3 regions of the Streptomyces sp. NPDC005728 genome follow, and region 3 is predicted to be linked to each of the others. Evidence: riboswitches for the same ligand, from Rfam matches in the RefSeq annotation. Region 3 holds a riboswitch; each other region holds the start of a gene.
The links. Region 3 has a riboswitch for cobalamin ahead of ABZ471_RS47460 (5-methyltetrahydropteroyltriglutamate--homocysteine S-methyltransferase). Riboswitches for the same ligand answer to the same signal wherever they lie in the genome.

Region 1 (3,266 bases), on a different contig from region 3:
ATCCTCTGGAATCTGCTGACCTGGCTGGTGGGACTGCCCTCCAGCTCCTCGCACGCCCTGATGGGTGGTCTGATCGGCGCCACCGTCGCCTCCGCCGGCTTCGGTGCCGTCCACGGTGAGGCTCTGGTCACCAAGGTGCTGCTGCCGGCGGTCGCCGCGCCGATCGTGGCCGGTCTCGCGGCGATGCTCGCCACCCGGTTCTCCTACGGCATCGACAGGAACGGCGACAGCGAGTCCACCCGCAAGGGCTACCGCGCCGGCCAGATCGCCTCCGCCGGTCTGGTCTCCCTCGCCCACGGCACCAACGACGCCCAGAAGACGATGGGCATCATCACCCTCGCCCTGGTCGCCGGCGGCTCCATCGCCCCCGGCTCCAACCCTCCCACCTGGGTCATCCTCTCCGCGGGTCTGGCCATCGCGCTCGGCACCTACATCGGCGGCTGGCGCATTATCCGCACCATGGGCAAGGGCCTGACCGACCTGGAGCCGCGCCAGGGCTTCGCCGCCCAGACCAGCGCGGCCACGGCCATCCTGGCCTCCTCCCACCTCGGTTTCTCCCTCTCCACCACCCACGTCGTCTCCGGCTCCGTGATGGGTGCGGGCCTGGGCCGCAAGGGCGGTGTGGTCCGCTGGTCCACCGCGACCCGCATGTTCGTCGCCTGGGCGCTGACCCTCCCGGCCGCCGCGCTGGTCGGCGCGGGCGCCGAGTCCGTCACGGACCTGGGTGACTGGGGCACCGCGCTCGTCGCCGTCTTCCTGATCGGCGCCAGCGCCGCGATCTGGAAGATCTCCCGCCGCGAGGTCGTCGACCACAGCAACGTCAACGCGGTCGACGACACCGCCGAGCCGGCCGGCGTGGTGACCACCGCCATGGCCGCGGTGACCCCGCCCCCCGCGGGCGCCGTCCCCGAGGACCTGACGGCCACCATCCCGGCCCCGACCGCTCCCGAGCCGGCTCCGGCGACGCCGCCGGCCGCCACGGTCTGACCCCGAATCCGGACACTGAAGGAAGCAACCCCATGAAGATCGACTGGGCGGCCCTCGGCTCCGTCTTCGGCGTCAGCCTCGTGGTGACCGTGGGCCTGGTGGCCCTGTTCACCCTCGGCGTCACCGCACTCTCCCGCCGGGAGAAGGCCGCGGCCCAGGGCAACTCCGCGGCGCTGGCCGTGACGAGCGCGTACGTCTGCTTCGCCGCCTGCGCGGCCGCGGTGGCCTACGGGATGTATCTGATCGTGGCCAAGGCCTGAGGGCCTGGACTCCGACGTCCACCTCCGCCCTGCCGGGCCGGCGTAACAGCCGGAGCGGCAGGGCGGACTTGTGTCCGCGGCGCGTGGAGCGGCTCGCCGGGCTCGGGGAGTTCCCTCAGGACGGACGTATGCGCCCTGGCGGATGATCACCGTACGTGAAGGCGCGGGGGAGCACCGAGTGCCGCCCGCGCGCGTGGAATTCGGCGCCGCACGGTCGTTCCCGCAGCGCCCGATGGGCCGGCAGTGTGGGCCTCAGCACAGTCCGGCGTCCCAGGTCAAAGGCAAGTTGACGGCCCTTCCGGGCGCGTGGTGGACTGCCCGGGCCATGTACGGCGGTAGGAGAGGAAGCCGGTGCGAATCCGGCGCGGTCCCGCCACTGTCACCGGGGAAGGAATCCCGGGAGCCAGGAACTCTCACCGCCGGTCTCGTCGAACCAGGGCGTGGACACCCTGAGTGAGGACATATCGCCATGCGCGGCTGCCGTTCGAGGTCGAGTCACCAGGTCCTGTCTGCCCCCACGGCCGGCTGAGCCGATGGGTGCCGATCGCTCCTACGCGTACGGCGCCGCCGCCGGCCTTCTCGGCGACCTGCTCCTCGGTGACCCGCACCGGGGGCATCCGGTCGCCGTGTTCGGACGGGCGGCCGCAGCCGTGGAGCGCGCGCTGTGGCACGACCACCGCGGCTGGGGCACGCTGCACACCGCCGTGTGCGCCGGCGGTGCCGTCGCCCTGGGCGTCGTGGCCGAGCGGGCCGTACGCCGCTCACCGGTCGCTTCCGTCGCGCTGGCCGGTGCCGCCACCTGGGCCGTCGTCGGGGGTACTTCGCTGGCCCGCGAGGCCCGGACCGTCGGGCGCGCCCTGGAGGCCGGGGACGTCGAAGCGGCACGGGCACGGCTGCCGCATCTGTGCGGGCGGGATCCGCAGGCCCTCGACGTCGACGGGATCGCGCGGGCCGTCGTGGAGTCCGTCGCCGAGAACACCTCCGACGCCGTCGTGGGCGCGCTGGTGTGGGGAGCCGTGGGCGGGGTGCCGGGGCTGCTCGGCTTCCGGGCCGTCAACACCCTGGACGCGATGGTGGGACACAGGTCGGCCCGCTACCGGCGCTACGGCTGGGCCTCCGCCCGTCTGGACGACGTCGCGGGGTGGCCGGGGGCGCGGCTGACCGCCGTGCTGGCCACGCTCGCAGGGCCCGATCCGCGCGGCGCGGTACGGGCATGGCGGGCGGACGCGGCCCGGCACCCGAGCCCCAACGCCGGGCCCGTAGAAGCCTCGTTCGCGGGCGCCCTGGGCGTGCGGCTGGGCGGGACGCTCTCCTACGGCGGGCGCGTCGAACACCGGCCGGTGCTCAACGGGGGCGCCGGGCGGGCCGTCCGGGTCACCGACATCGACCGGGCGGTACGGCTCTCCCGCCGCGTCGGACTGCTCGCGCTCGGCGTCACGGTCGCCGCGCGCCGACTCGTGAAGGGACGTGGGAAGTGAACGGTGGTCTCCTCGTCGCCGGCACCACCTCCGACGCCGGCAAGAGCGTCGTGACGGCCGGGATCTGCCGGTGGCTGGTGCGCCAGGGCGTCAAGGTCGCGCCCTTCAAGGCGCAGAACATGTCCCTCAACTCCTTTGTCACACGGGAGGGTGCCGAGATCGGGCGGGCGCAGGCCATGCAGGCCCAGGCCTGCCGCGTCGAACCGACCGCGCTGATGAACCCCGTGCTGCTCAAGCCCGGTGGGGAACAGAGCAGTCAGGTCGTGCTGCTCGGCAAGCCCGTGGGCGAGCTGAGCGCACGCGGGTATCACGGGGGGCGCCAGCAGCGGCTGCTCGGCACCGTGCTGGACTGTCTCGCCGAGTTGCGGGGCACGTATGACGCGGTGATCTGTGAGGGGGCCGGTTCGCCCGCGGAGATCAATCTGCGGCGGACCGACATCGTGAACATGGGGATCGCGCGCAATGCCCGGCTCCCTGTGCTCGTCGTGGGTGACATCGACCGGGGCGGTGTCTTCGCCTCCTTCTTCGGGACGGTCGCCCT
Region 2 (3,266 bases), on a different contig from region 3:
CTGCTTCTCCTGCCCCACAGCGCCCGTCCCGTCCGTGGACACCTGCTCACCGCACCCCTTCTGCGGATACCCGCCGATCGCGCACAGCAGGGCGTTGCTGTCGTAGCGGAGGGGCTTGGCCGTCGCGGCCAGGGCCTCGGCCGCCGTCGCGTCGGGGGAGACGCGGGCGCAGGCCGTACGGCGGGCGGGCGGGGTCTCGCCGGACGGGGCGTCCGCGGACGTGCCGAAGTCGATGACGAGCGCCACCCGCTTCGTACCCTGCTTCGCGGGCGTCCCCGCGCAGATCGTCGTGAAGTCCGCCGTGCCGCGCGGCCGGCTCGCGTCCGCGGAGTCCTCGCTCACCGCGAAGCGGAAGCCCTGGACGGCGCCGTCGTCGGGACGCGCCGTCGACGGGCCCGCGGTGGCGTACGACCACCGGCCGCCGTCCCGGTCCCAGAAGGACCAGTAGCGGTAACCGGCGGCATGCGCCTGGGAGGTACCGGCGAGGGCGAGGGCGAGGGCGAGGGCGAGGGCGAGGGCGAGGGCGAGGAGCGCGGCGGCCGGCAGGGCCGCGGCACGGCGGACGGCGGTCACGGCTGCTGCTTCTTCCGGCGGCCGCTGAGCAGGAAGCCGATGCCGATGCCGGCGACGAGGCCGACGCCGACGATCCACCAGACGCGGGTGCCCGAGTCGCTCTCCGTCGTCTCGTCGGGTTCCACGGTGCGGCCGGCCGCCTGCGGGGCCGGACCGGTCGCGTTGAGCGCCTCCACCAGGTTCGTGCCGCCGAAGTCCCGCGGCTGGGCGCCGACCGCGTGGGCGGCGAGGATCAGCTGGGCGTAGGCGGCCGGACCGCTCTGCTGCGCCCACTTCGCGGCGTTCTTCTCCAGCCAGGCGTACGGCTTCTTCGCCTGCGCCGTCCGCCCGTCCGCCGCGAGCGCGACGACCGTGTCCGCGGTGTTGCCGTAGTCGGGCTGGTCCTCGGCGCCGGCCAGGACGGACTTGAGGTGGCCGGTCGAGGCGACGGCGGCCGTGAGGTAGGCGACGGCGTTGTCCGCCACCTGCGCCGGGGTGGGCTTGGCCGAGGCGGTGCAGGCGGGGGTCTTGTCGCCGGCCTTGTCCTCGGCCTTCCCGGGCTCCACGACGAACCCCTTGCCGAGCGCGCCCAGCGCTCCGGCCGCCGTCGCGTCCGCGTTGGCGGCCAGCTTGCCCTTCTTGTCCGGCTGGTAGGCGAGCGCCCCGGCCCCGGAGCCGTCGCAGGGCAGGGACCACTTGGCCAGCAGGTCGTACGGGTTCTTGCCCTTGATGTGCAGCTGGGCGGGGTCCTGGCCGACCGCGGCGAACGCGCCGATCACGACGCCGGTGGAATTGGTGTCGCTGGGAGCGCCGGGGAAGTAGCCCCAGCCGCCGTCCTTGTTCTGGAGCGGCGTCAGCCAGACCAGGGCCTTGCGGACGGCGGCGTCGTGGCCGCCGAGCGTCTGCAGCGCCTGGACGGCGGCGGCCGTGCTGTTGGTGTCGGGCTGGGCGCCGCCCTTGCCCCCACAGGGCTTGGTGGTGTCGGCGCGGAACGCGGCGAAGCCCCCCTTGTCGCACTGCTGCCCGAGCAGCCAGTCGACGGCCGAGGCGGCCGGATGGTAGCCGAGTGTGCGCTGGGCGAGCAGGGCGAGGGACTGGCGCCAGACACCGTCGTACTTCGGGTCCGCCTTGCCGAACAGCCCGGACGGGACCGTCACCTTGGGGGACGCGGACGGGGACGGGTCGGCGGCCGTGGCGGGCGCGGCTGCGGCCAGCACGCCTATCGCGGCGAGAGCCGCGGCACTGCGGCGGACGTTCATGGTCGGCGACTGCCTCTCCCTGCGGGGAACCGGCAGCGCACGGGAACACCCCGGGCGGCTCGGCTCCGTAAACCTCGACGGTGCCGTGCACGGCGGGCCGCCGCGCACGCGAGCCGGTCAACGTCCCGTGCGGGGCAGTCCGGCTCACCGTCGGGTGACGAACGGCTCACGGTTGCGGGTCAGCGCCGGAATTGCACCGGCTTCCCCCCGTACGGGTGTGATGACGACTCCGCCACTTTACCGGCAGCCGTGCGCGGGCCGAGGGGTGGCCGTGGGCACAGGGGAGTGGTGACCGGGGTCACGCGATATCCGGACACCGCCGACGCGACCGCCCGGCTTCCCGGACAGTTCGGGTGCTGCAGGACCCGCGGCGACCGACCGTCGCGGCTGGTGGAGGAGTTGACCGGGGCATGGGGTCGGCCAAGCCGTGTACGCGCGGGCTGGCTGAGCCGCGGGCCGGGCGGTCAAGCCGCGTGCGGGCGGGCTGTTGGGGTGATGGTTGCGCTCAGGTGGTGGGCCATGCGGCGCAGGGTGTGTTCGCAGTCTGCGGGGCTGTCACCTTCGGTGACCCAGTGCGTGGCCCGGCCGGCCGCGGGCGGTCGAGGAGTTGACCCGGGCATGGAGCCGGTCAAGCCGCGTGCGGGCGGGCTGCTGGGGTGATGGTTGCGCTCAGGTGGTGGGCCATGCGGCGCAGGGTGTGTTCGCAGTCTGCGGGGCTGTCACCTTCGGTGACCCAGTGCGTGGCCCGGCCGGCCGCGGGCGGTCGAGGAGTTGACCCGGGCATGGAGCCGGTCAAGCCGCGTGCGGGCGGGCTGTTGGGGTGATGGTTGCGCTCAGGTGGTGGGCCATGCGGCGCAGGGTGTGTTCGCAGTCTGCGGGGCTGTCGCCCTCGGCGACCCAGTGCGCGAGCCGGTCGGCCGGGTCCGCGTGGGCGGCCGCCGTGACGTGGTCGCCGGGTCGCCGGGTGAGGACCATGCGCTCGGCGGACGGCTCGGAACCGGCGGCGGGGGCCATGTCCAGGTGGGTGAGGCTGCCGGTCGCGGCCGGGTAGGCGAACTGGATCGCGGCCGCCCGCTGCCGGGTCGGGGCCACGTCCGGGATCCCGCCGGTTGCCAGTGCGGCGGCGGCTCGCGCGAGGTCGACGCCGGTGGCCCGCTCGACCAGCAGCGGGATCAGGTCGCCGGGCAGATGCGGTACGACGTCCGTGACGCGGGGGCCGCGGGCGGTGAGCCGCAGGCCGATGCGGACGACGGTGTGCGTGAGGCCGAGCGCCCGCACGGTCCGTTCCACCGTGTGCCGGAGGAAGGGGTTGTGCAGCAGTCCGTCATGGGCGTGCACGGAGTGCCGCAGCGGCTGCCGGGCGGGCGGCGGGCCCGGGGTCGTACGGGTGAGTGCGGCGATGCGGACCTCGTCGTCCAGGACGACGGCCTCCACCGAGACCAGCGGGCCCTCGCC
Region 3 (3,266 bases):
GCTGGACAAGGAACGGGAGGCCGAAGACGGGTTCGACGGCTCCTGGGTCGCCCACCCCGGCCTCGTCCCCGTCTGCAGCGAGGTCTTCGACAGCGTTCTCGGCGAACGGCCGCACCAGCTCGACCGCACCCGGGACGACGTGGAGGTGACGGCGGCGGACCTGCTGTCGGTGCGACGGATCAGCGGGCCGCCGTCCCCCGAGGGCGTGCGCACCAACATCGCCGTCGCGCTGCGCTACTTCGCCGCCTGGTTGCGCGGGCAGGGCGCGGTCGCCCTTTACGGCCTCATGGAGGACGCGGCCACCGCCGAGATCGCCCGCGTCCAGGTCTGGCAGTGGCTGCGGCACCGGGTGATCGACCGCGAGACGGTCCTGCGGCTGCTCGACGACGAGGTCGTCGCACTCGGCGCCGAGTACCCGTGGGCGCCGGTCGACGAGATCCGAGACCTCTTCGAACGGACCGCGCTGACGGGCGAGTTGCCGCAGTTCTTCACCCCGGACGCCTACACCCGGCACCTCGTGCGGCGGTCGGAGGCGGGGGCATGAGCCGTGACATCCGGCGGGTCGGCGTAGTCGGCGGCGGTCAGATGGGCGCCGGAATCGCCGAGGTGTGCGCGCGGGCCGGCCTGGACACCGTGGTCTGCGAGGTGGACGCCGTCGCGGCCCGCGCCGCCCGGGACCGAGTGGCGGCATCGCTGGAGCGCGCGGTACGACGGGGCAAGCTGGAACAGGCCGCCGCGCGGGACGCGTTCGCCCGCATGGTGTTCACCGGCAGCCTGGAGGACCTGGCCGACCGCCAACTCGTCGTCGAGGCCGTCGTGGAGAACCCGGACGCCAAGACCGAGGTGTTCGCCGCCCTCGACAAGATCGTCGAGGACCCGGAAGCCGTGCTGACCACCAACACCTCCTCCCTTCCGGTGATGCGCCTCGGCATGTCGACCGGCCGCGCCGACCGGGTCGTGGGACTGCACTTCTTCAACCCGGTCCCTGTGCTGCCCCTGGTGGAGGTCGTGACGTCCCTGCACACGTCGCCGTCGACGATCACCGCCGTCGAGGACTTCGCGACCCGGACGCTGGGCAAAACAGTGATCCACTCCCACGACCGGGCGGGCTTTGTCGTCAACGCCCTGCTGATCCCGTATCTCCTCTCGGCAGTCCGCATGGCCGAGTCCGGATTCGCCTCGGCCGCCGATATCGACACCGGGATGGAACTCGGCTGCGCCCACCCCATGGGCCCGCTGAAACTCGCCGACCTGATCGGCCTGGACACCGTCGCTTCGATCGCGGAGTCGCTCTACGACGAGTTCAAGGAACCCCTGTACGCCCCTCCCCCGCTGCTCCAGCGGATGGTGGAGGCGGGACTGCTCGGGCGCAAGGCCGGACGGGGGTTCCACACCTACGACCAGGGCTGAGGACCTGGTACAGCGCGGGCTGAGGGGCCCGCACCCGCCGCCGGGGTGAGGGTCCCGGACGGCGTCACAGGGGAAGGGCGGGAAGCGCATGTGCGGCGCTTCCCGCCCTGTCGCGTGCCCGGGCCACCGGGTGTCCCACCTCACCATCCGGATGACGGATGTCCTGCACCCCTCCGAGGCGCCACCCCGTAAGCTGATCCGTGCAGCTGGTTCGTCCCGTCCGCCAGGCGGGATGTCGTAAGAGGGAACCCGGTGGGAATCCGGGACTGCCCCGCAGCGGTGAGCGGGAACGACCGCCGTCATTCGCACTGGGCCCGAGGTACCGGGCTTGGGAAGCGACGGCCAGTAGGTGTCTCGTACGACGAGACGTGCCCGCGAGTCCGAAGACCTGCCACCTGCCCGCGTGCGAACCACTCGTGCGCGGACATCCCGGTGACCTCGAGGGCGGGTCGGCGTACACACCGAACGGACGGCTCCTGGCCGCTGCCGTCCGGTGCGTCAACCCTTCGCGCTCTCGTCCCGTCCCCGGGATCTCAGGGATTCATCTCGCGAAGGAGATCTCCGTGACCACCAAGTCCGCAGCCGCGGCAGCACGGGCCACCTTGTACGGCTACCCTCGCCAGGGCCCGAACCGGGAACTGAAGAAGGCGATCGAGGGTTACTGGAAGGGCCGCGTGAGCGCCGACGCCCTCCGCTCCACCGCCGCCGAACTGCGCGCCGCCAACTGGCAGCAGCTCGCCGATGCCGGCATCCACGAGGTGCCGACCGGTGACTTCTCCTCCTACGACCACGTCCTGGACACCACCGTCGCTCTCGGCGCGGTCCCCGACCGCCACCGCGCCGCCGTCGAGGCCGACGCCCTGGCCGGCTACTTCGCCATGGCCCGCGGCACCCAGGACGTCGCGCCGCTGGAGATGACCAAGTGGTTCGACACCAACTACCACTATCTGGTGCCCGAGCTGGGCCCCGACACCGTCTTCACCGCCGACTCCGGCAAGCAGGTCACGGAGCTGAAGGAGGCCCTCGCCCTGGGCCTGACCGCCCGTCCCGTCCTGGTCGGCCCCGTCACGTACCTGCTGCTCGCCAAGCCCGCACCCGGCGTGGCCGCGGACTTCGACCCGCTCACTCTCCTGGACCGCCTGCTGCCGGTGTACGCGGAGATCCTGGCCGACCTGCGCGCAGCCGGCGCGGAGTGGATCCAGCTGGACGAGCCAGCCCTCGTCCAGGACCGCACCCCGGCCGAGCTGAACGCCGCCGAGCGCGCCTACCGCGGCCTCGGTGCCCTCACCGACCGGCCCAAGCTGCTCGTCGCCTCGTACTTCGACCGGCTCGGCGAGGCCCTGCCCGTGCTGGCCAAGGCGCCGATCGAGGGCCTCGCCATCGACTTCACCGAGTCCGCGGCCGGCAATCTGGAGGCCCTGGCCGCCGTCGGCGGACTGCCCGGCAAGCGCCTGGTCGCCGGTGTCGTCAACGGCCGCAACATCTGGGTCAACGACCTGTCGGCGTCGCTCGCCACTCTCGGCACCCTGCTGGGCCTGGCCGACCGGGTCGACGTCGCGGCCTCCTGCTCCCTCCTGCACGTCCCCCTCGACGCCTCGGCGGAGCGGGACATCGAGCCGCAGATCCTGCGCTGGCTGGCCTTCGCGCAGCAGAAGACGCGGGAGATCGTCACCCTCGCCAAGGGCCTCGCCCAGGGCACCGACACGATCACCGCCGAACTCGCCGCCAACCGCGCCGACCTGGCCTCCCGCGCCGGCTCCCCCATCACCCACGACCCGGCCGTGCGATCCCGCGCCGCCGCCGTCACCCAGGCCGACACGCGCCGGTCCCAGCCCTATGCCGAGCGGACCGCCGCC

Region 1: linked by a shared signal. The riboswitch ahead of ABZ471_RS27790 (cobalamin biosynthesis protein) and the one ahead of ABZ471_RS47460 (5-methyltetrahydropteroyltriglutamate--homocysteine S-methyltransferase) in region 3 are both predicted to bind cobalamin.
Region 2: linked by a shared signal. The riboswitch ahead of ABZ471_RS08320 (prenyltransferase/squalene oxidase repeat-containing protein) and the one ahead of ABZ471_RS47460 (5-methyltetrahydropteroyltriglutamate--homocysteine S-methyltransferase) in region 3 are both predicted to bind cobalamin.

The regions. Positions count from the first base shown of each region.
Region 1 covers NZ_JBEXYL010000047.1:19,453-22,718, reverse strand. The annotation lists gene ABZ471_RS27800 (inorganic phosphate transporter) at 1-987, shown strand, start outside; gene ABZ471_RS27795 (hypothetical protein) at 1,020-1,247, shown strand; cobalamin riboswitch at 1,540-1,681, shown strand; gene ABZ471_RS27790 (cobalamin biosynthesis protein) at 1,781-2,725, shown strand; gene ABZ471_RS27785 (cobyric acid synthase) at 2,722-3,266, shown strand, end outside.
Region 2 covers NZ_JBEXYL010000008.1:35,200-38,465, forward strand. The annotation lists gene ABZ471_RS08315 (SCO2322 family protein) at 1-573, opposite strand, end outside; gene ABZ471_RS08320 (prenyltransferase/squalene oxidase repeat-containing protein) at 570-1,811, opposite strand; cobalamin riboswitch at 1,927-2,058, opposite strand; gene ABZ471_RS08325 (hypothetical protein) at 2,604-3,266, opposite strand, start outside.
Region 3 covers NZ_JBEXYL010000216.1:135-3,400, reverse strand. The annotation lists gene aceB (malate synthase A) at 1-544, shown strand, start outside; gene ABZ471_RS47465 (3-hydroxybutyryl-CoA dehydrogenase) at 541-1,410, shown strand; cobalamin riboswitch at 1,601-1,821, shown strand; partial or broken gene ABZ471_RS47460 (5-methyltetrahydropteroyltriglutamate--homocysteine S-methyltransferase) at 1,974-3,266, shown strand, end outside.